One region of the Pseudodesulfovibrio halophilus DSM 5663 genome, then DNA from elsewhere that is predicted to be linked to it. Evidence: riboswitches for the same ligand, from Rfam matches in the RefSeq annotation. Region 1 holds a riboswitch; each other region holds the start of a gene.
The links. A riboswitch is a leader RNA that binds a small molecule or an ion and turns the genes downstream of it on or off. The one in region 1 is predicted to bind thiamine pyrophosphate.

Region 1 (7,859 bases):
AAAAGCTATGCCATGGCCGGAGCGGCGCCGAACACCTCGGTCTTTTCGGCTTCCTTTTCAGGGGCCTTTTCCGGCTGACGCGTGACTTTTTCGAGGTAAAGGTCGGCGTTCGCTTCGACATGTCGCAGAAACTGGTTGTTCAGCGCGTGACCGGAAGCGAAAACCTCGAAACGACCCTGAAGCGGCAGGCCCAGAATGGCCATGTCGCCGACGAAGTCGAGCATCTTGTGGCGGATGAACTCGTCCTCGAAGCGCAACCCTTCACTGTTGACCACGCCGTACTCATCCAGAACCACCGCATTGTCGAGCGAACCGCCGAGAGCGAGTCCGTTGGCATGCAGATATTCGACTTCCTTGAGGAAGCCGAAGGTGCGGGCCTTGGCAAGCTTGCCCGAGAAAGCTTCGGGGGTGATCTCCATGGACATGGTCTGGCGTCCGATGAGCGGGTGGGCAAAGTCGATGGTGTAGTCCACAAAGAAGCCGTCGTGCGGGGAGGCCTTGATGAACTTGCCGTCCTGCTCGAAGCTGACCGGCTTCTTGATGGCCAGTACGGTTCTGGGACGGCTTTGGCGACGCAGTCCGGCCTGTTTGAGCAGATACACGAAAGAGGCGGCGCTGCCATCCATGATGGGCAGCTCGCTTCCTTCGACTTCGATCTTGATATTATCTATTCCCATACCCCGGATCGCTGCGAGCAGATGCTCCACGGTGGCCACGGAGTCGGTACCGTTGCCGAGGGTGGTGGCAAGGCCGGTCTCCACGACCAGAGAGGGGTTGGGAGTCAGAAATGCGTTTCCGGAGCCGTTGCGGATGGCGAAGATGATACCGGTGTCTTCTGCGGCGGGGCAAAGGGCCATGGCGACCTGTTTCCCGCTGTGTAGGCCAACTCCGGTGCAACGTACGGTTTCGCGAATAGTAGTCTGCAGCATGAATCCTCCATTTGGAACGCCTACTTATAAGCAAAATAGGTGCCAAATGGCAGTTAAGTATTTAAACATCAGAAATAATTGAGAATACTCTGCAAAACGAGCATTTGAAATATGTGGCAGAAACTCAACTGTTTGTGTTTTTTCAACAAGATCAGGGGTGATGTGTTGTTTTTTTGCAAACCGTCCGTGTGGCAAAAATGATGCGGTCATGCCCTGAAAGGTCTTTGAGAATTTCTACGGAGCCGAAATCCCGGCCGTATTCACAGATTATTTTTTTGGCGGCTTCCCCCTGCTTCCAGCCGATCTCCACGAGAAGGTGTCCTCCCTCACGAAGGGCTTCGCCTGCATTGGGCAGCAACTGTCGGAGGTGGTCGAGACCGTCTTCACCGCTCACCAGCGCAGTTCGCGGCTCGAAACCCGCAACCTCCCGGTCTAGCTGAGAATATTCTTCCTCTGTCACATACGGAGGGTTGCTGAGCACCAGATCAAGGCTGTCGGGCTCCGCAAAGGGCTGACCCATATCGCCCGGCCGGATGTCCAGTCTGGCGTCAACTCCATGGCGCACCGCGTTTTCCGAAGCACATTCAACGGCCACCGGACTCAGGTCCAGCGCCACTCCTTCGGCCTTCGGGAACATATACGCCACGGTCACGGCCAGAATACCCGAGCCCGTTCCGAGATCGGCGAAACGCAACGCATCGGAAGGATCAAAGAGATCCTGCACCTTTTCCACTATGTGCTCCGTTTCCGGGCGTGGAATGAGTATCCCCGGACACACAGAAAATTCGAGACCGTAAAACTCCCGCATTCCTACTATATAGGCGGCAGGCTCCCCGGTGGCGCGCCGACGAACGAGTTCACGGACAGCTTCCAGTTGGTCCGCAGAAAGCTCCCGGCGACGATTGGTGAACAAGCCCACCCTGTTCAGAGAAAGTGCATGGCAGGCGAGCAACTGCGCAGAAAGAAGCGGGGAGTCCACACCCTTCTCGTCGAGAATGGACGCGGACTCCCCGATGATGTCGTGAAGCGTGGTCACGGTCATTCGCGTGTCTATTGCTCGGCCTGCTGCTGGAGCGCCTCGCTCTGGTAGTGCGCGATGAGTGAGTCGATCAGTTCGTTGATGTCGCCTTCCATGACCTGATCCAGCTTGTAGAGGGTCAGGTTGATTCGATGGTCGGTGACACGCCCCTGCGGGAAATTGTAAGTACGGATGCGCTCGGAACGGTCACCGGAGCCGACCTGACTCTTGCGGGCTGCAGCCTCTTCGGCGTGGGCTTTCTCCTGCTCGGCCTGAAGCAGGCGAGAACGCAGAACCTTCATGGCCTTGACCTTGTTCTTGAGCTGCGACTTCTCATCCTGACAGGAGACGACCAGCCCGGTGGGAACGTGAGTAATGCGGACCGCCGAGTCAGTGGTGTTGACCGACTGCCCGCCGGGACCGGAGGCGCGGAACACGTCGATACGCAGGTCTTCGTTGCGAATGTCCACGTCGATTTCTTCCGCTTCGGGGAGAATCGCCACGGTGCAGGCGGAAGTGTGGATGCGCCCTTGGGACTCGGTTGCCGGGACGCGCTGCACTCGATGGGTTCCGGACTCGTACTTGAGCTTGCTGTAAACCTTGTCGCCCGAAATGTTGGCAATGACTTCCTTGAGTCCGCCCGAGCCTGATTCACTCTCGCTCATTATCTCGACCTTCCAGCCGTTCTCCTCGGCGAAACGGGAGTACATGCGGAACAGGTCGGCCGCAAACAGAGCGGCCTCGTCGCCGCCTGTGCCGGCGCGGATTTCGAGAATGATGTTCTTGTCGTCGAGCGGATCTTTGGGAAGCATCAGCAGCTTGAGCTCTTCTTCAAGCTCCGGCAGCTTCGGCTCGATCTCGGCGATCTCGAGCTTTGCCATCTCCCGGATGTCGGCGTCGTCATCGCGCGCGAGCTCCCGGTTGTCCTCAAGATCCTGCGAAAGCTGCTTGTACTCGCGGTAGACCCTGACGATCTCGCCCAGCTCCGCGTGGCTCTTGGTGGCGTTGCGGTAGCGCTCCTGATCGTTGAAAATCTCGGGCTGGGAAAGTTCCTTTTCAAGGTCGATGAAGGTTTCTTCAATCTCGTCGAGTTTTCTGAACATCGCTTATTCCTCCATGTTGACCGCGCATTTGAGGGCCGCAATGGCCACTTCAATCTGGTGGTCGTCCGGTTCGCGTGTGGTGAGCACCTGAAGGGCCAGCCCGGGCCAGCACAGCATTTTGCAGGCAATGCTGTTTTCGCGCTTGGACGCGAATTTGATCAGCTCGTAGGCCATGGCGCTAATGGGGATCATCAGCAGCAGCTTGACCCCGACGATGTACAGGTGCTTGATGATGAAAGACTCCGGCGCATAAACCATCATGAGCAGCGGCACCAGCACCGAATAGAGCACGATGCTGACCGAGAGCACGAAAAGCATGAACGCCGTGCCGCAACGCGGATGCAGCCTGCTGTTGATGCGCGCGCTGTCGGGAATGAGCGAACCTCCGGCCTCGTAAGACCATATCACCTTGTGCTCCGCGCCGTGATACTGGAAGACGCGCTTGATGTCCGGGATGAATGAAATGGCCCAGATATAGCCCATGAAGATGAGCATCTTGAAGAGACCGTCCCATGCGTGGAAGCTCAGGGAGTCGACGTCACCGCCGTATCCGAGCCATTCCATGCCTACGGAGAAGAAATGCGGGAGGACTACGAACAGGCCCAGCGCGGCGGCGATTGCCACGACCATGCTCATGGCCAGATGCCAGCCCGTGAGTTCGCCCTCTTCCTCGTCCACGGCCTGCGTGGCGGACCAGTTCAGAGCCTTGATGCCGTTGACCAACGTTTCCAGCAGAACCGGAAAACCGCGAACAAAAGGTTTTTTGAGAAAGGGGTGACTGGTCAGCGAGAACCAGGGGCGCTCGTGAACTTCTATTTCGCCGTTCGGGAGGCGAACGGCGATGGCGAGCCGGTTCTTGGAGCGCATCATCACGCCCTCGATCACGGCCTGTCCGCCTACGGTGTTGGCAGCCGCCAACAAGATATTTTTGAGACTCAACGGCATATCCTCGGCTTGAGTTGGAGGGAAAGGGGTCCTCCGCCAGCCGGGTTGAACCGTCTTTGAGGACCTTGCCGAAGGGTAAGGATTCCCCGGGGAAAGTCAAAGCCCGGCGAAAACAATATGCCTCTGCCGCAACCGACAGAGGCATATTGAAGAAAACAAGCCGGGACAGCTACTGTTCGGTCTTGGCGGTTCCCTTGAAGTTCGCGTACTTCTTGCGGAAACGGTCAATGCGGCCGGCGGTGTCGATCAGGCGCTGCTTACCGGTGTAGAACGGGTGGCAGTTGGCACAGATTTCGACGTCGATATGCTCGCCCTTGGTGGAAGAAGCCTTGCTTTCGTAGCCGCAGTGGCAACGGATGGTGGCCTCAAACGTCTTGGGATGAATATCTTTTTTCATTGAAAAACTCCTACTCGCTAGTTGCGTGGAACAGGGACTAGTACTTAAAGTACGAACGAATGGCAAGGGGAAAACGCAGGTTATCCCCGTGTTGCCGCAACACGCCGGCGCTTTTCGGTCAGCACCCGCATCGCGTTGTGAACGATGAGCGTGAATCCGATAGTAGTCAGCGTATGCCCCACGACCATGTCGTGCCGCTTCACCCAATAATAGAAGGCGATGCCGAGTGCAAGCGAAAGTATGGCCCTGACGTCCGCAATATTCGATCGCGCATCATGTTTGAGCAGATAATAGTCGCTCAGCAGGATCGCCATGAGCGGCGCGAAGACCGATCCGAGCAGATAAAGAAACCATTCATACTGCGTGATGGGGAAGAACATGGCCAGTCCGGTGCCCAGCGCGGCAAAGGCAACGGACATCCAGCGGCGATTCAACCCGGGCAGGACGTTAAGAGTGGAGACCGCGGCCGAGAAGACGTCCATAAAGGTCGTTGTCACCGTGGAAAGACCGATGACCATGAGCGCCACCATGCCGAGCTTTGCGGCCAGCATCATCTGGGTGGGGTCGGCCGTGCCGGAGAAGATCGCCCCGCCGAGGCCGATGCTGTACATCCAGGTGGATCCGGTGAAGTAGCCAAGAAACGGCGCAAGCCATGCCGCGCGGGAGTTCTTCGCCATGCTGGTGTAGTCCGCAATGAGCGGGAACCATGAAAGCGGCATGATGATGGCCAGCTCGAATCCCATGCCGAAGGTGCCGGTGGGTTCCACGGGCTGAGCAGGCGCAGGCTGAGTGAAGATGACCCAGCTCATGACCACCGTCAGACCAAGCAGCAACGCCACGGCGACCATATTCAGCCACTTGAAGCCCTGAATGCCGATGAATACCCAGAAACCGATGAACAGCCCGATCAACGCGGACATGAGCATCTGATTGTCGATGCCCCAGAGCGTGCTACACAGCTCGTTGACCGCATCGCCGCCGAGCAGGATCATCACCGCCGTCCAGCCAAGCAACTGGAGCACATTGATGCCGGAAAGCAGATACGAGCCCTGCTTGCCGAAGGAAATCCGCATGGACATGATGGACGGAAGCTTTTCCCGGTAGCCAATGATGCCGCCAAGAACGAGGATGATCGTGCCCACCAGATGCCCGAGCACGTTGGCGGTCATGCCTCCGGCAAAGCCCAGATTGGCCAGATAGCCGCCGGTAAATATTTCGGCCACGGAAACCGCGGCGCCGAACCACAGAAAGAACAGGTTAGCAAAGGTCAGTTTGCCGGTGTTCACGTCGAACTCCTTGTTTTGCTCGGAGCCGATACCGTGAGGAGAAGGACAAGGGAGGACCGCGCCGAACGGCGCACGGAGACCTTCCGAATTCCCTACGACAGCCTCAACTGCATCAGGTTCCAAGGGTATGATCTCAGTCCCATGCGGGACACCCCTATCGGACGGAAAGACATCTATCAGGCACCGCTACGCTATGCAAGCCCACACCTGCAGTCGCGCCACCTTTGCCATACATTGCCCCCTGCATCACGAGCAAGGCCATTGGTACCCACCTTTTTCGATTCCGGTGGAAGGCTCTTCCATTCAGACACGATTCTTCATCCCAAGACCAAAACCTTCTGCCAGATATTGATCTACTGCCTTGACCAATACGGCAACGCCCTCCGATTGTGCTCATTTTCACAATAAAACCAACAATTATCCCCCGGCTGCTGTTAAAACTCGATTCAGCTTGTTCACTAGTGGAACATGCACGATTTTTCTTGTACCAATTTTGTCCGGTTGCTAGGCACCTTTTCCCGCGCGGAACTCGCGAGCATGCAGTTTTCGCACGATTGGGACGTATTTTCTTGTGCGAAAAGGAACAACTCATACAAAGGATAGCGATATGTCTTATAAAGAAATGCAAGAAATGCTGATGAAGGAAATGCGACTGTACCACTACCCGGTCGCCGTAAAATTCTTCTACGATCAGGCCGAACTTGACCATTTCAAGGACAACGCCGACGAAATCCATACCCCGGTCAAGCCCATGACCTTTTGCCAGTGGCAGCTCGCCGCCCGCATGAAGGGACAGACCGTCCTCGCCGAAAAAGACACCCTCGGCTGCAGCAACGCCCGCTACAGCTTCGGCTGGAAGGATCTCGACGAAAGCGAAATCAAAGGACACGCCAAATATACCCGCGACCTCGAACAGGCCGAGCGGTTCGTCAAGACCAAGCACCAGCTCGAAAAAGGCCTGCTCGCCGTCGTCGTGGCCCCCCTCGGCAGCATCGACGGCCTCTTTGAACCCGACACCGTCCACTTCTACTGTGACAACATGCAGGCCTACCACCTCGCCGTGGACTACATGGCCGCCACCGACACGCACCCCCTGCGCCCGAACATCACCATGAACTCCTCCGCCTGCGGAGGCAACGTCTTCACCCTGCTCGAACAGGAGTTCAACATGCTCCCCGCATGTTCCGGCAGCTACAACGCAGGCAAGACCGAACGCGGCGAAATCAACGTCATCATCCCGGGCAAAAAGTTCAAGGCCGTGGTTGATCGACTCCAGCACCGCATTAACGAAGCCAGCAGCGCCATCACCAAACCCGGCGATGGCTTCCCCGGTGCCGATATCTGCAAGAACTGCCCGCTCATCATCTTCAAGAAAGAAAAATAGCCCCCCCCCCATCATAGCCATATAGTTTTGCCGGGGCGAACCAGCCCTCGCCCCGGCAAAACGCCCGGTCTTTTCTCCCCCCTTCCCCTCAGACTCCCCTTCCCCTCTCTCCCAGAAACCTTTGGCGGGGCTGCGCCCGATTGACGCGGCAGGAAAACGTTCGCTTGGGTGCCCGCTTCACATGCAGGTTGTGTGAGAGGGTATCCGAGGTTTTCGTTTCAATAGACCGTACTCCGTCAGCGGGGTTGCAGCAGGGACGGGAGTTGTGCGGTCGCATGGACTCATCAGCTACTCCCCCCTGAAAGGGTCCGCCGGAGGCATTGCCGTTTGCATCAGTGCAGGTTTTGGCCTGTTGGTCGACCTTCTTTTTTGCTTACGCAGAACGAGAAGCCCAAAATTGCGCTTTTGGAGATACGCCGCCGCGCGGGCAAGAGGCCTTATGACGCGGTCACAGCCTCGGGCGAAACATCTGTGGCTACAGACACCGCCCGGATCTGCGTGACCAGTAAAAAGAGCCTCTATACCTTGATCGACACTACTGCGGTGCTTGGTCGCCGGGAAAGAAGCCTTTGCTGAGACTTCTGGCTTGGAGTGTTTGGGACAACGGAGCTTATTGAAATTCAATTTGGCCATAGGAGTCCGTCAGCCAAGACACACGGAACCAAAATCCCCGTCAGCGGGGTTGCAGCATGAATGCGGCTTGTGCGACCGCATGAACCCTGCGCTGCACCCCCGCTGACAACCCAGGGATTCCAAAGGGGGCCCGCCCCTTTGGTGGGGTGCAGGGGCAACGCCCC
Region 2 (7,859 bases), on a different contig from region 1:
GATCATGATGCAGGTTTCGCCGTCCAAAGCGTACTTCAGCGGCACGGACTGCCCGTAAGGAATGTAGGCAGCCTTTCTCTTGGAAAGACCGGCCTGATATTCGTCGTCAACTTTTTTGGGACATTTCGCGGCACACTCCCCGCACGCGATACATTTTTCCATGTCCACGTATCGGGGGGCCTTCTTTACCGTTACGGTGAAGTTGCCTTCATCGCCGGAAACGTTCTGAACCTCTGCCAGAGTATGCAACTCGATATTTAAGTGCCGACCGCACTCAACCAACTTGGGCGAGATGATTCACATCGCGCAGTCGTTGGTCGGGAAGGTCTTGTCCAGCTGCGCCATGACGCCGCCGATACCGGCACTCTTCTCGATCAAATGCACGTAATAACCGGAGTCGGCCAGATCAAGCGCCGTCTGAATACCGGCGATACCGCCGCCGACGACCATGACCGATCCAAGTTTATTCGCAGACATTGAGTCCTCCTTGGAATCTCGTTCCGTTCAGTTCCGCCTACAGGCCGACTTCCTTGAGGTCGTCGCCGAGGTACTCGCGCTCGTTCTCGCCCAGAATACCGAGCGAAAGGCAGATCAGCGTCCAGAGGTGGACCGTCTGATACTTGCCGTCGAAGTGATGCGCGAGATCGTGAACCTGGGAGTGGCAGTTGTGGCAAGGGGTGATGCAGTAGTCAGCGCCGGTGGCGATGATCTGATCGAACTTGCGCTTGCCGTAGTACCTGCGCGCTTCGGGGAATCCGCTCTGCAGGAATCCGCCCCCGCCGCCGCAACAGTAGTTGTTGGACTTGTTCGGGTGCATGTCGATGAAGTTTTCTTCACCGACAACCTGCTTCACGACGAAGCGAAGGTCCTCGGCAACGGGATCACCCAGAGACTTCCTGACCAGCTGGCAGGGGTCCTGAACGGTGAACTTGACGCCGAGTTCCTTGTTCCAGTCGGAGTTGACCGGGAGTTTTCCTTCACGGATCCACTGTGCATAGTAGCTGATGATGGATTCGAGCTCGAAAGGCACTTCCATGCCGAATTTTTGCAGTCCGGCCCGGACTGCGTAGAATTCGTGGCCTCACTCGGTGTTGAGCCAGCTCTTGACCCCGAGGTCGCTCACCGCGTCCATCTTCTTTTTGACAATGGCTTCCCAGTTCTCGTCCTCCGCTGCAAACAGGCAGTAGTTCTCAGCCGCCCAGCCAACGGTCCCGTAGGTCCAGTCGGCGCCGACGACATTGAGAATCTTCCAAAGAGGAACCATCTCGTCCGGCTCGGTGACCGGTTCGCGAGAGTTCTGGTTCAGATAGAAGTGAGCACCCTTGCGGTTGACGCTCACGTTCAGGTCCTTGCAGGACTCCTGGTCCTCGCAGACCTCTTCAAGGACGTCCTCCACGACGAACTTGAAGTCTTCCGAGCTGGCACCCATGGCGCTGGCGCCTTCGGTCCGGATGCCCTGATCGCAGGAACCGACAATGCCCTTGGGCTTGTTTTCGCGATCCTGCGCCGCGCGGGCGTTGTAGACCAGCTGCGGGATGTTGATCTGCATGGGGCATGCGTACACGCAACGCGTACACATGGTGCACATCCAGATCCATTTCGAATTGAGAATCTCCTCATCCATGCCCAACATGGCCATACGCAGGAATTTCCTGGGGTCCATTTCCTCCAGTCCGGTTGCCGGACAGCCGGAAGAACACAGACCGCACGTAAGGCACATGTTGAGGTTTCCGCCTTCCGGCAGAAGCTCCATGACCTTGTCCTTGAACGTGGATTTGACTCCACCTTCAAGAACGATTGCGGGTTCGCCCATACTCCTCACCTCATTGTTAAGGGTTTCCCACTGCATATAAAAGAACGGAATCCGTCCGAGAACATCCCTTCGGGAAAAGGGATGATTCATCCGGAAAACCGACTCGTTGCCAGCTCACTCCACTGAACTGAACAAACGAATGGATACGTCTTCATACTCAAAAAAGCCAAATCCGTAAATAGGCCGAAGATAGAAAAATGCTATCGTGACAACCCCTTGAAACCATCTATGCTCACCCATAACCCTAGGCAATGGCAGGTAAAACACGCTCCTCCAAGACCATTTGCGACTTTGACGAATCACCGCGAGGCCCTAACGTCCTTTTCGGCATAAAACCGGCTTGAGCAGTGCTTTTTTCTTGAAAAATCCTACACAACAGAGGGTTTTTCGCAATCAATGAAGGTCGACCGGGAATCCGCCGCCGCTCCCGGTGAGAGGCTCCATGACGCGGTCACTGCTCCGCGTGACCGCGCGGACCTGCGTAACCGGTCAAAAGAGCCTCTATGCCTCGACCGGCAATTGCTACGGTGCTTAATTGGCGAGAGAAGGTGCCTCTGGGAGTTCTGGAAGGAAGTGTCCGGACTGACGGCTAAGTGAATCCGCAAGCCAACAGGCACGGAACCAAAATCCCCGTCAGCGGAGTAGCAGCTTGAACACGGGCTGTGCGACCGCATGAACCCTGCGCCGCAACCCCGCTGACAACTCAGGGATTGCAAAGGGGCCCGCCCCTTTGCCGGGGCGTAGCGGCAGCCCCCACTGCCCGTCGAAGACCTCCCAGTCCGGAAGACGCGAAAACCATTGATCGCCGAATCAACTCTTGTTAGGTTTGCTTCTGACCGTAGGGGTGCCCTGTTGTGGGCTGAGAGTCGTATGATCGACAACCCTTGGAACCTGACCCGGCTTGTACCGGCGGAGGAAACGGCACTGCGAAGCGCATTCCTTCCTGTGTTCCACCTGCGGGTGGAATTTTTTTGCCTTTTTTCCGCCCATTTCTTTGAACTTGAAGAATTGGGAGTATTTCATGACACAACTGGAGATTGCCCGTTCCGGTAAGGTCTCGGACGCTTTGGCGTTTGTTGCCGAGTGGGAGGGATTGGATGTGGAGACGCTTCGGCGTTCCATGGCCGCGGGGCGGGTGAGCATTCCGCATAATCCGCTGCATGAAAAAAGCGAGCTTCGAGCCGTGGGCGAGGGGCTGAGCGTCAAGGTCAATGCGAACATTGGCGCGAGTCCGGACCATGAGGATGGTGAGCAGGAGCTGTTGAAGCTCCGTGCGGCGCTGGATGCGGGAGCTGATGCGGTGATGGACCTTTCCATTGCCGGGGAGCTGGGCAACCTGCGGCGGCAGACGCTGGAGCACTGCCCTGTTCCGGTGGGCACGGTACCCATCTATCAGGCTGCTGCGGACGTGACGGCCCGGGGCGGCGGCATCGTGGACATGACCATCGACGACCTGCTCAAGGTGGTTGAGGATCAGGCCCGTGAAGGCGTGGATTTCATGACGTTGCACACCGGATTCACGCTGGGTGCGCTGGAGCGCATGAAACAGGAAGGGCGCGTTCTGGATATTGTCAGCCGCGGCGGGTCGTTCCTTGCGTGCTGGATGGTGGCGAACGGGGCCGAGAATCCGCTGTATACGCATTTCGACAAGGTTCTGGAGATTGCGCGGGAGTATGATGTCACCCTGAGCCTGGGCGATGCGTGTCGTCCGGGCTGCCTTGCGGATGCCACTGACCGGACGCAAATCCATGAACTGATCACCCTTGGCGAGCAGACGCAGCAGGCTTGGGACGCGGGCGTACAGATCATCATCGAGGGGCCCGGACATGTGCCCATGAACCAGATTCGGGCCAACATGGAGCTTCAGAAGCGACTGTGCCACAACGCTCCCTTTTATGTGCTGGGACCGCTGGTCACGGACGTGGCCGCCGGGCGGGACCATGTGGCCTGCGCCATCGGCGGTGCCATCGCGGCGTGGTCCGGGGCAGACTTCCTCTGCTACGTCACCCCCAGCGAGCACCTCGCCCTGCCCGGTCCGGACGACGTATACGAGGGCGTGGCCGTGACCCGCATCGCCGCGCACGCCGCGGACATCGCGCGCGGCAACGAGCAGGCCGTGCAGCGCGACCGTGAAATGGCCAAGGCCCGTGCGGACATGGACTGGGAAGGCATGTACCGCCTGTGCCTTGATCCGGTCACGGCTCGCAGGATTCGAGACAGCCGCAGCCCCGAGGACGAGGACGTGTGCACCATGTGCGGCAAGTTCTGCGCCGTGAAACAGCTCAAGGAACACCTCGGTTCATAGCCTTCAGCGTCCGTTTCTCCTGAAACGGTCATTCATCGGCACTTCGGCAGGGAGTCGCCTACGGGCGGCTCCCTGAATAATTTTTACGGGAAACACGGAAAAACATATTTACGCACTTCACAGAGGACAATTTAAGGCTTATATCTCGCCCATGCCGTTTCCCAAGGACCTCCCGCTCGAGGACGTTTTTTCGTCCATCGCCGACGGCCTCTTCACGGTGGATGCAGACTGGAACATCACCTACTTCAACGAGGCCGCCGAGCGCATAACGGGCGTTCCCGCCGCAGAGGCCGTGGGCAACAAGTGCTGGGATGTTCTCCACTCAAGCCTCTGCGACGGGGACTGCGCTCTCGACTCATGCCTTGCCCACGGCGGCCGGATCACCAACAAGTCCATTTTCATCATTCGCCCCGACGGGGAAAAGCGCCCCGTGTCCATTTCGGCGTCGCCGCTGCGCAATGCCGAGGGGGAGGTTATCGGCGGCGTGGAGACTTTCCGCGACCTGACGGAAATCCACGCCATCCGGCGCGAAATGCGCGAGTCCTATTCCTTTGAGAGCATCGTGGGCAAGAGCGAGGCGCTGGATCGCATCTTCGGCATCCTGCCGCAGATCGCCAGAAGCGAATCCACGGTGCTGCTGCTGGGCGAGTCCGGCACCGGCAAGGAGCTCTTTGCACAGGCCATCCATCAACTCAGCGGACGCAAGGAAGGACCTTTCGTACCGGTCAACTGCGGCGCCCTTCCCGAAACGCTCCTCGAATCCGAACTGTTCGGCTACAAGGCCGGCGCCTTCACCGACGCACGGCGCGACAAGCCCGGCCGCTTCGAAACCGCGCAGGGCGGCACCATCTTTCTGGACGAGGTGGGCGACATGCCCGGCAAACTTCAGGTCAAGCTGCTGCGCGTGTTGCAGGAGAAGACCTTCGAGCCGCTGGGCGGCGTCACCCCGGTAAGCTCCGACGCCCGCGTCATCGCCGCCACCAACCGCGACCTCGACCTGTTGGTCAAGGAAGGGGACTTTCGGCAGGACCTGTTCTACCGGCTGAACGTGGTCACGCTGCGCCTGCCGCCCCTTCGGGAGCGTCGCGCGGACATCCCGCTGCTCGCCGACCACTTCGTGAAGCACTTCAACGCGGTGCAGGGAAAAGCTGTCGAGGGACTCTCGGAAGACGTCATGAGCATCCTCATGCGCCATGAGTTTCCCGGCAACGTTCGCGAGTTGGAGAACATCATCGAATTCGCGTTCATCCTGTGCCCGTCCGGCTTCGTTCAGGTGGAGCACCTGCCCGAACACCTTCGCCCCGAGCAGGACGCGCCTGCCGGGTCCATGCCCATGGGCACGCTTGAGGAGATCAAGTGCATGGCGGTCAAGGCCGCGCTGGAACGCAACGGCGGCAAGCGCATGGTCACCTGTCGCGAACTGGACATCTCCAAGGACACGCTCAGGCGCATGCTCGCCCGTTGCGGCGACGCTGACTGAGCGGGCGCAGAGTTCGCCCGCCCCTGCCCGTCGAGGCATTATTTTCGCCTTCCCGCCCTCCCCCAAAACACCTAAATAGCTGCAATACAAAACTTTTTAAACATGGCACGGCCTATGCTCATGCAGCGGCGTGAGTGAAAAGGAAACCAAGCTTCTCTGCCTTGCCTGTTACGGCGACCGGCTGGCGTCGGTCTTTGAAAACGCGCCCGAGCTGCGCCTCTTCACGGTGGAGAACGGTACATATAGCCCCGCAGGCCATTTATCCCTTCCCTCAAAGGACCCAACGGACAGGACATCCGCCATTTTGGCCTGCGGGGTGACGCATCTGCTCTGCGGAGCCATGTGCGGTCGCACCAGAAACCTCCTCGATGCTTCCGGGGTTGACGTCCTCTCCTGGCATGGAGGAAGCGTCGAGGAGGTTCTGGCTGCCTTCCGCAACGACACACTGGACAAACTCGCCCTGCCCGGATGCCGCAACAGGCCCGGAACGGCCATGTGCCGGGGCCGCGCCCGAGCGGGCAAAGGAAGGAGGAATCAGTCATGAAGATAGCCATCAGCAGCTCCGGCCCCGGACTGGAGAGCGCCCTGGATTCCCGCTTCGGCCGTGCGGCCGGGTTCGTGGTCTATGATACGGACAGCGGCGCGAACGACTACGTGGACAACACCCAGAACCTCAACGCGGCTCAGGGCGCGGGCATCCAGTCCGCCCAGAACGTGGCCGACACGGGCGCCGAAGTCGTCATCACCGGCCACGTGGGCCCCAAGGCCTTCCGCGCGCTGGACCACGCAGGCATCAAGATCTGCCTCGCCACCGAGGGATGCGTCGGCGATGCGGTTCACGCCTTCACCGAAGGGTCCATCAAGCCCGTGGACGGCCCGGACAAAGAAGGCCACTGGTAGCCGCGCGGCGCCCCGACGCGTTGACATCCGCGCACGAATGTCTATGTGAAGAAATCCGAACGCAGTATTCGGAAATACACACCTCAGGAGAACCACAATGAGTGAAGCCTGCAACAGCTGCAGTTCCGCCACCGAAGGCGGCTGCTCCTCCGGCGGATGCGCCGAAGGTCCCGAAGACCTCAAACTCAAGACCACCCTCTCGCGCATCAAGCACAAGATAGTCGTCATGTCCGGAAAAGGCGGCGTGGGCAAATCCACCGTCGCCACCAACATAGCCGTGGCCCTGTCACTGGCGGGCAAGAAGGTCGGCCTGCTGGACGTCGACGTCCACGGCCCCAGCATCCCCCGCCTGCTTTCGCTCGAAGGTCAGCAGCCCCACATCGGGGATCAGGTCATCGAACCCATCTCCTGGACCAAGAACCTCTGGGTCATGTCCCTCGGGTTCATGCTGCCCAGCAAGGCGGACGCCGTCATCTGGCGCGGTCCGGTGAAAATCGGCCTCATAAAGCAGTTCGTGCAGGACGTGGCCTGGGGCGATCTCGACTACCTCATCGTGGACTGCCCCCCGGGCACCGGTGACGAGCCGCTCTCCGCCCTCCAGACGCTGGGCCGCGACGCCAGCGCCGTCATCGTGACGACCCCGCAGGGCGTGGCGGTCGACGACGTGCGCCGTTCCGTGACCTTTGCCCGTCAGGTCGGCAACCCCATCCTCGGGCTGGTGGAGAACATGAGCGGCTTCGCCTGCCCGGATTGCGGCAGCGTGCACAACATATTCAATTCCGGCGGCGGCGAGGAATTATCGCGAGAAATGGGCATCCAGTTCCTCGGGCGAATCCCCCTCGATCCCGAAGTGGGCCGCTCCGCCGACGAAGGGTACCCCCTGCTCAAGGTGGACCACGACTCTCCCACCGCGCAGGCCATGAACAGCATCATCAAGCCCATGCTCGACCTGGGTGAAAGCCTTCAGGAAAACAGCCAGCTGCCCAAGGCTGAAGAGTTGCGCGACGAGCACGGCCGCATCCGCATCGCCATTCCCGTGGCTGCGGGCAGGCTCGCCCAACACTTCGGCCATTGCGAGCAGTTCGCCATGGTGGACGTCGACGCCGACACCGGCAGCATCATGTCCACCACCATGGAGACTCCGCCCCCGCACGAGCCCGGCGTCATCCCGCGCTGGGTGGCCGAACAGAAGGCCAACCTCGTGCTGGCAGGCGGTATGGGCGCCAAGGCGCAGACCCTGTTCACCGACGCCGGCGTTCGCGTCGTCACGGGCTGCCCCGCGGAGAATCCGGATGAACTGGTGAACAAGTTCATGGCCGGAGCACTGGTCACCGGCGACAACGCCTGCGATCACTAGGAGG
Region 3 (7,859 bases), on a different contig from region 1:
TCTCGGCCCTCTTCATCGACCTCATCGACTACACCCTGCCCATCGAGGACGTCTGGCTGGCGGTGATCACCTGCGGCGGCCTGCTCGGAGCCGGGGTTGGCATCAGCCTGCGCTCGCTCGGCTCCACCGGCGGGTCGGACATTCTCGCGGTCATCGGCAAGCAGCGGTTCAACCTCTCCATGGGCGCGTTCGAGTTCTGGTTCAACTTTCTCCAGTTTCTGGCAGGATTCTTCTTCCTGCAGCTGTCCATCGTGCTCTACTCCATCGCCATGGCCTTCGTCATCGCCGTGGCCATCGAGTACGTCATGGGCATGTTCGGCGAACGCAAGATGGTCATGATCATCTCGGAAAAGCCGCAGGAGATCATGCAGGCCATCTTCAGGAAGCTGGACCGGGGGGCCACGGTGCTGGAAGGGCGCGGCGGCTGGACCGGCGACAGCAAGGACGTGGTCATGACCATGGTCACCAACGTTCAGGTCAAACGGCTCGAGGAGATCGTCTACTCGCTGGACCCGGAAGCCTTCACCATCACCGGCTCGGGCTTCCATGTGGTGGGCAGCGGCTTCTCGGCAAGGAAACTGTATTAGCCATGCATTCCGTCATTGCACTGCTTACGGACTTCGGCCTCGACGACCCGTACGTGGGCCAGATGAAGGCCGTGCTGGCCCGAGAATGCCCCGACTGCACGGTTATCGACCTCACTCACGGGGTCGAACCGTTCAACATCGCGCAGGGGGCCTTCTTTCTGGCGGCCTCGGCTCCGCACTTTCCGGAAGCGTCTGTCCTGCTGGCCGTGGTGGACCCCGGCGTAGGCTCGGGCCGTCCCATCCTTGCGGCCCGTCAGGACGGTCGGACCATCGTGGCCCCGGACAACGGACTGGCCTCGCTCGCGCTGGACCCCGCACACGCCGAATGTCACCATGTGAACCGGGTGCCGCAAAAAGCCTCCGCCACCTTTCACGGACGCGACATCTTCGCTCCGGTCGCCGCACGCATCGCCACAGGTCAGGACCTCTCCCAATTCTGCCATCCCGTCTCCGCCGAAGAGACCGTGCGCCCGCTCTGGACCGAGCCGCTGATGGGCCGGGGCCAGTGTTCCGTGCGGGTGCTGCATGTGGACCGGTTCGGCAACTGCGTGCTCAACCTGCGCGCCGGAGCCCTCGGGCCGCTGGACAATCTTCAGATCAGCACCCCGCTGGGCCGGGAGCTCCCGGCGGTGGACACCTACTCCGACCTGCCCGAGGGGGCCCCCGGCCTGCTGGAAGGCTCGCAGGGGTTCTTCGAGATTGCGGTCAACCTCGGCTCTGCCGCGCGGCAGCTCGGGCTTTCCATGGGCGACGCCGTGACCCTCAGGTGGGACGCATGAAGGCGCTGAACGATTTCCTGCTGACGCTGGGGTTCCTGACCCGCCTCGCCCCGGCGCGCGCCGCCTCGGACGAGGAGATGCGCCGGACCATGCCGTGGACGCCGCTCACCGGACTGCTGCTCGGAGCGGTCATCACCCTTCCCTTCGCGCTCGGCCTGTTCCGGGGCGAACCGTGGGTGCAGGCGTGGCTCGTTGTTCTGGCCTCGATCTGGCTGACGCGCGGCCTGCACTATGACGGCATCGCCGATGTCTGCGACGCCTTCACCGCGCACTTTGATCCGCAGCGGTTCTGGACGGTCATCAAGGACAGCCGGTGCGGCGCGTTCGGGGTCATCGCCCTGGTCATGACCCTTGCCGGACAGATCGTGCTGTTCGCGGCGCTGTTCGCGAAGGGCAACCCTGCGGCCGCGCTCTGGCCCTTTGTTGTCGGTCGGCTCAACTGCGTGGCCTTCGGGGTGGTCGGCAGACGCTTCGCCCGGCCGGGACTCGGCTCCCTGTTCTACTCCGGAGCCTCCTTGAAGAGCCTTGCGGTCAACGCGGCGCTCGCCCTTGGCCTCGGCGCCCTGCTGTTGCCGCCGCAGGCCCTCGCGATCACCGCCGCTCTCATGATCATCACGCTCATCCCCCTGCACAAGCTGGCAAAAGACGTCAGCGGCAGCAACGGGGACTTTCTGGGAGCGAGCATCGTACTGGGCGAACTGTGCGGCCTGCTCGGCATTGTTGCGGTCCTCTGAAGTCACCTGCTCTTGATTGTTCGATCAATCCCCCCTTGCGAACGGCGGTCCTTTGCGGTAGACAGGTTTTCGATCCGATAGGGGTGTCCCGGCGCGTGCCGGGGCTGAGATCATACCCTTGGAACCTGATTCAGTTCGCACTGACGTAGGGAAATCGGAAGCCCTGTCCCGCGCCGTCCGGCAACGGGACATCTTCTCAAGACACTCCTGACGTTCGTGCCTCCTTGCCAAAAGGGGGTCGGCGCCTTTCGGATCGCGCCGACCGCAACAAACCGCAAGCGGAGGAAACGCATGTCCCTCAACGAAAAAGTCATCTCTGACGCCATCATCACCGAGTACTACAACAAGTTCCGCGACTCGCTGGAGCTCGACGTCGCCATCGTCGGCGGCGGCCCTTCCGGCATGACCGCCGGCATGAACCTCGCCAAGAAGGGCCACAAGGTCGCCATGTTCGAGCGCAAGCTCTCGCTGGGCGGCGGCATGTGGGGCGGCGGCATGACCTGGAACATCATCGTGGTGCAGGACGAGTCCAAGCACGTGCTCGAAGACATCGGCGTCCCCATGAAGCACTGGGAAGACGAATACTGGACCTGCGACGCGGTCACCGCCACCACCACGCTGGCCTCCGCCGCCACCATTGCCGGGATGCGCGTGTTCAACTGCATGAGCGTCGAGGACGTCTGCATCCGCGAGGAGAACGGCCAGAAGCGCGTCAACGGTCTGGTCATCAACTCCTCGCCCGTGGAGATCGCCGGGCTGCACGTGGACCCGCTGGTCATCCACTGCAAGCACGTGCTGGAGGCCACCGGTCACGACACCGAGGTGCTCAAGACCCTGTGCCGCAAGAACGACATCACCCTGAACACCCCGTCCGGCTCCATCGAGGGCGAACAGTCCATGTGGGCCGACGTGGCGGAGACCAACACCGTCAACCACACCCGCGAGGTCTTCCCCGGCGTGTGGGTCGCGGGCATGGCCGCCAACGCCACCTTCGGTTCCTACCGCATGGGCCCGGTGTTCGGCGGCATGCTGCTCTCCGGCGAGAAGGTCGCCGAGGACATCCATCAGCGCCTTATCGCGGAGGACTAGCATGAAACGGGGTTTCGACCTCGCCTGCTATCTCGTCGCGGGCCGCTTCTCATGCGGGGAGCGGCCCCTCGAAGAGGTGGTGAGGCTCGCCGTGGAAGGCGGCGCGACGATGGTTCAGCTCAGGGAAAAGAACGTCTCCACCCGTGAATATCTGGAAACCGCCAGCTCCCTGAAGCGCATCCTCGCCCCTGCGGGAGTGCCGTTGGTAATCAACGACCGCGTCGATGTGGCGCTCGCCGTCGGAGCCGACGGAGTGCACGTGGGCCAGTCCGACATGCCCGTGGATATCGCCCGGCGCCTCATGGGACCTGACGCCATCATCGGCCTGAGCATCGACACGGACGCGCAGGTGCTTGAGGCCGAAATGCTGGACGTGGATTATCTGGGGCTCGGACCGGTGTTCCCCACCAACACCAAGGCGGACCACTCGGAACCGCTCGGGCTGGGGGGCTTCGCGCGGCGAAGGGCCATGACGAGGCACCCGTCCGTGGCCATCGGCTCGGTCACCGCGGAATACGCCGGGCGGCTGCGCTCCCTCGGGGCCGACGGGCTGGCCGTGGTCTCCGCCATCTGCCGCGCGCCCGACCCCGCGGAAGCCGCCCGCGAGCTGCGACGCGCCTTTGCCGAGGTAAAGGAATAACGCCCTCTCCCTTGGCATGAACGCGCCGAAGCGTGTATAGACCCGGTATGATCCACTGGGCCTACGACAAGCGCTGGCTGCTCATCACCCTCGCCGCCGTCGGCGTGCTCCTGCTCCTGCCGGTCCCCCCGGGCCTCACGTCCGCGGGCTGGAAGGTGCTGGTCATGACGCTCGCGACCACCACCCTTTTCATCAAGGAACCGGTGCCGCTGCCCTCCGTGGCGCTGCTCATCGTGCTGGGGCAGATATTTCTGCTCGGCCTCGACTCCTCGGATGTGGCCCGCAGCCTGATGAAGGACGCGGTGCTGTTCATCATGGGCTCGCTCATGCTCGCGGTGGCCATGGTCAAGCAGCAGCTGGACAAGCGGCTCGCGCTGGTCATCGTCAAGGCCACAGGCACCAACACCTACCGCATCGCCTTCGGGATATCCCTCGTCTCGGGCCTGCTGGCCTCGTTCATCGGCGAGCACACCGTGGCCGCCATGATGCTCCCCGTGGCCCTGACCCTGATCCAGCTCGCGGAGGAGGACGAAGAGCGCAGGCGCAGGCTGGGCCTGCTCTTCCTGTTCTCCATCTCCTACGCCTGCTGCATGGCGGGCATCGGCACCCCCTCGGGCGGAGCGCGAAACGCCATCATGATCGAATACTGGGCCGATTTTCTTTACAGGCCATCGGACCCGTCCACGGCTGTTTACGACGTCGGCTACGGGCAGTGGATGCTCTTCGCCTACCCCGTCTTTCTCGTGCAGCTGCCCTTCATGCACTGGATCCTGCGCCGGACCTTCCCGGCCCCTTCCGAGGACCTCTCGCGCGCCGTGCGCAAGCTGCGGGAACAGGTGGGCAAGCAGGGCTCGCTTCAGGGCAGGCACTACGCCACCATCGCCATTTTCCTGCTCACGCTCACCGCGTGGATACTCTTCTCCACCGAGGTGGGCATGGGCACCATCGCCATAGCCGGGGCCGCCTGCTTCCTGCTTGCCGGGCTGGTGCGCTGGGAGGACCTCAACTCCGGCGTGAACTGGGGCGTGGTGCTGCTCTACGGGGCCGCCATATCCCTTGGCCAGCAGATGCAGGAGACCGGCGCGGCCGCATGGGTGGCGGCGGGCTTTCTCAAGCTGGCCGTCCCCGTCGGGCTGGGGTCGGGCATCGGGCTGCTGGCCTGCATCATGCTCCTGACCACCGCCATGACCAACACCATGTCCAACGGAGCGGCCGTAGCGGTTCTCGGCCCCATCGTGTTGAGCATAGCGGTGGAGGCGGGGGCCAACCCGCTTGCCGCCGGTTTCATAACGGCCATGGCCTCGTCCTTCGCCTATCTGACCGTCATCGGCACGCCAGCCAGCGCCATCGTGCGCTCATCGGGATATCTGGCGAGCACCGACTTTCTCAGGGCGGGTTGGAGGCTGGCGCTCATGTCCTTCGTTATCCTGATCATCTTTGCGAAATTCTACTGGCCGCTTCTGGGAGGTTGAGGAGACAGCATGCACAAAGACACCATGAACATTCTCGTGAGCATCGGCGGGGGGCCGGAGGCGTACGAGGCGCTGGCCTTCGCGGCCCTTCTGAGCCGCCGCCAGTGCACCGACACCTCCCTGCTCACCGTTCGCGAACCTGACAGCGGCCTGCACTCCGGCGGGCTGGAACTTCGCGTGGCCCGCGAGCAGATGCTCGGCTGGGGACTGGAGCTGCCCGGACTCAAACGACTCAAGAAGGCCCGGGACATCTTCGCCGAACTCGGAGAAATCCCCGGACAGGGCGGCGAATGGGAGCACCGGGATATCACGGGCGACCCGGCGGGCGAGTATGTGGTCTCGTACAACACGCCCTGCGGCGGGATCGTGGCCCTGCACCTGCGCAGCGGCACGGACATCCCCGGCGTGATCGCCGAACAGTGCGACATCGAGGATGTGGACATAGCCATCGTGGGCGCCCCCGGCGAAACCCCCACCGGCCTGAAGAAGCTCGTCTCCGCCACGCCCATGGCCTACCGCATCGCCCAGCGGCTGCCGTGCCCCATCATCATCGCCCGCCGCCTCAAGACCGAAGGGGCCATCCTCGCGGTGCTGGACGGCTCCGGCCTCGCCGCCGGATGCCTGCCCCGGCTGACCAAGATCGCCCGAGCCTGCGGCATCCCCCTTTCCGTCGCGAGCACTGCGGGCATGGAGGTCATCGAGAAGGCGCGGCGAGCCCTGCCGCTGGACAGCCCCCCCATCCACTCCGCCTTCGAGGTGGAGGATTCCGCCGAAGCCGTGCTCGCGGCGGCCGAAGACTACACCCTCGTGGCCCTGCCCGCCCCCGTGGGCAAGCTACGCGGGACCATGGTTGAAAAAGTCATGGAAAACGCACCTATATCCGTGATGATCATTCGATAATCCCGGCGATCGTGCACCATGAAAAACGGGCCGCTCCCAAGGGGGGCGGCCCGTTTTTCATTGTCGTATCGCGGACCGGGTTATTTACCGGTGAGCACCTTGCCGACACGGCTCAGGGCGTCGCGCAGGGTGTCGTCGTCCACGGCGTAGGAGAACCGGATGCAGCGGTCGTCGCCGAAGGCAGAGCCGGGCACCAGCGCCACGCCGGCCTCCTCGAGAATCTTTGTGCACATGGCGGCGGAATCCGGAGCGTCCTCGGTATAGAAGGCGTCCAGCACCGGGAAGAGGTAGAACGCGCCGTCCGGCTTGGGGCAGGGCGCGCCCCACGAGGTGATTATCTCGTGCGCGATGTCGCGGCGGCGCATGAAGGCTTCCTTCATGTCCTCGACGATGTCCCACTCCCCGGCCAGCGCCACCACGGCCGCCTTCTGGGAGAAGGAGGAAACGTTGGAAGTTGACTGGCCCTGAATCTTACTCATGGCCTTGACCAGCTCCTCGGCTGCGAGGGCCCAGCCCATGCGCCAGCCCGTCATGCAGAAGCTCTTGGACAGGGCGCCCACCAGAGCGCAACTCTCGGGATGGGCCTGCCAGAACCGCGCGAGGGTGGCGGGCTCCACCGGAGCGTAGACCAGCCGGTCGTAGACCTCGTCGGAGATGATGAACACGTCGTTGTCCAGCGCCCACTGCGCGATCCCGTCCAGCTGTTCCTGCGTGTAGCAACAGCCCGTGGGGTTGGAGGGGGAGTTGAGGATCAGCACGCGGGTGCGCTCGGTGCGGGCGGCCTCCAGCCCCTCGACGCTCACCAGAAAGTCGTTCTCGGCCTCGGTGGTCACGGTGACGCAGCGGCCCTCTGCAAGCTCTATCATGGCGGGATAGCTGACCCAGTACGGGGCCGGAACCAGCACCTCGTCGCCGGGGTTCACCAGCGCCATGAGCAGGTTGTAGAGCACCTGCTTGCCGCCGTTGGAGATTATCGCATTCTCCTGTTCGGCGCTGATGCCGTAGAAGCGGCCGTAGTAGTCGGCAACGGCCTCGCGGAGTTCCGGGATGCCCGGCACCGGGGTGTAGCGGGTGAACCCTTCGTCAAGGGCGGCCTTGGCTGCTTCGACCACATGCGAGGGCGTGCCGAAATCCGGCTGCCCCACCGCGAGAGAGACGATCTCCCGCCCCTGCGCACGAAGTTCCTGAGCTTTGGTGTTCACGGCCAGGGTGGCCGAGGGCTTCAGTCTGGACAGTCTTTCGGAAATACGCATCGCTTCTCTCGAAATGTTGGAAATTCATCCCTGTGCAACTACTCGCCTCCGAGTCCTTGTATGGAAAAACGGGACGATCGTAAATCCGCTTTGTGCAGGTTTTGAGGCCCGCCCTTCCCTGCTCGCGATTGTTTATTTGCATTAGAAATTCATCAGCCAATATAGCCTGCGTTTCTTTTTTGGGGTAATAATCGGCTAAAGCTCTATATCCTATGCAAGATTCAATCACCATCCTCATCATCGACGACGACCTCAGGTTCCGCATGCTGCTCGCGGCGCGGCTGCAGGCCCTCGGCTACACCGTAGAGGAGGTCGAGACCGGCGAGCAGGGCGTGGACCGGTTCGACCCCGACAGGTACTCGCTGGTGCTTGTCGATCTGCGTCTGCCCGGCATTTCCGGACTTG

Region 2: it holds a riboswitch for thiamine pyrophosphate, as region 1 does, so the genes downstream of both, thiC (phosphomethylpyrimidine synthase ThiC) here and cytX (putative hydroxymethylpyrimidine transporter CytX) in region 1, are expected to answer to the same signal.
Region 3: it holds a riboswitch for thiamine pyrophosphate, as region 1 does, so the genes downstream of both, BR24_RS13385 (sulfide-dependent adenosine diphosphate thiazole synthase) here and cytX (putative hydroxymethylpyrimidine transporter CytX) in region 1, are expected to answer to the same signal.

Annotation. Positions count from the first base shown of each region.
Region 1 covers NZ_JCANTV010000010.1:320,253-328,111, reverse strand. Annotated here, with positions in the region: gene lpxC (UDP-3-O-acyl-N-acetylglucosamine deacetylase) at 6-929, opposite strand; gene prmC (peptide chain release factor N(5)-glutamine methyltransferase) at 1,081-1,971, opposite strand; gene prfA (peptide chain release factor 1) at 1,980-3,050, opposite strand; gene BR24_RS08315 (DUF1385 domain-containing protein) at 3,054-3,995, opposite strand; gene rpmE (50S ribosomal protein L31) at 4,165-4,392, opposite strand; gene cytX (putative hydroxymethylpyrimidine transporter CytX) at 4,473-5,678, opposite strand; TPP riboswitch at 5,750-5,844, opposite strand; gene BR24_RS08300 (DUF169 domain-containing protein) at 6,286-7,062, shown strand.
Region 2 covers NZ_JCANTV010000008.1:347,087-354,945, reverse strand. Annotated here, with positions in the region: gene BR24_RS03800 (FAD-dependent oxidoreductase) at 1-477, opposite strand, end outside; gene BR24_RS03795 ((Fe-S)-binding protein) at 515-1,813, opposite strand; TPP riboswitch at 2,644-2,748, shown strand; gene thiC (phosphomethylpyrimidine synthase ThiC) at 2,835-4,118, shown strand; gene BR24_RS03785 (sigma-54 interaction domain-containing protein) at 4,270-5,598, shown strand; gene BR24_RS03780 (NifB/NifX family molybdenum-iron cluster-binding protein) at 5,729-6,142, shown strand; gene BR24_RS03775 (NifB/NifX family molybdenum-iron cluster-binding protein) at 6,139-6,498, shown strand; gene BR24_RS03770 (iron-sulfur cluster carrier protein MrpORP) at 6,596-7,855, shown strand.
Region 3 covers NZ_JCANTV010000013.1:276,721-284,579, reverse strand. Annotated here, with positions in the region: gene BR24_RS13400 (YitT family protein) at 1-587, shown strand, start outside; gene BR24_RS13395 (SAM hydrolase/SAM-dependent halogenase family protein) at 590-1,366, shown strand; gene cobS (adenosylcobinamide-GDP ribazoletransferase) at 1,363-2,100, shown strand; TPP riboswitch at 2,170-2,270, shown strand; gene BR24_RS13385 (sulfide-dependent adenosine diphosphate thiazole synthase) at 2,392-3,189, shown strand; gene thiE (thiamine phosphate synthase) at 3,191-3,829, shown strand; gene BR24_RS13375 (SLC13 family permease) at 3,877-5,301, shown strand; gene BR24_RS13370 (universal stress protein) at 5,311-6,201, shown strand; gene BR24_RS13365 (pyridoxal phosphate-dependent aminotransferase) at 6,282-7,454, opposite strand; gene BR24_RS13360 (PAS domain S-box protein) at 7,667-7,859, shown strand, end outside.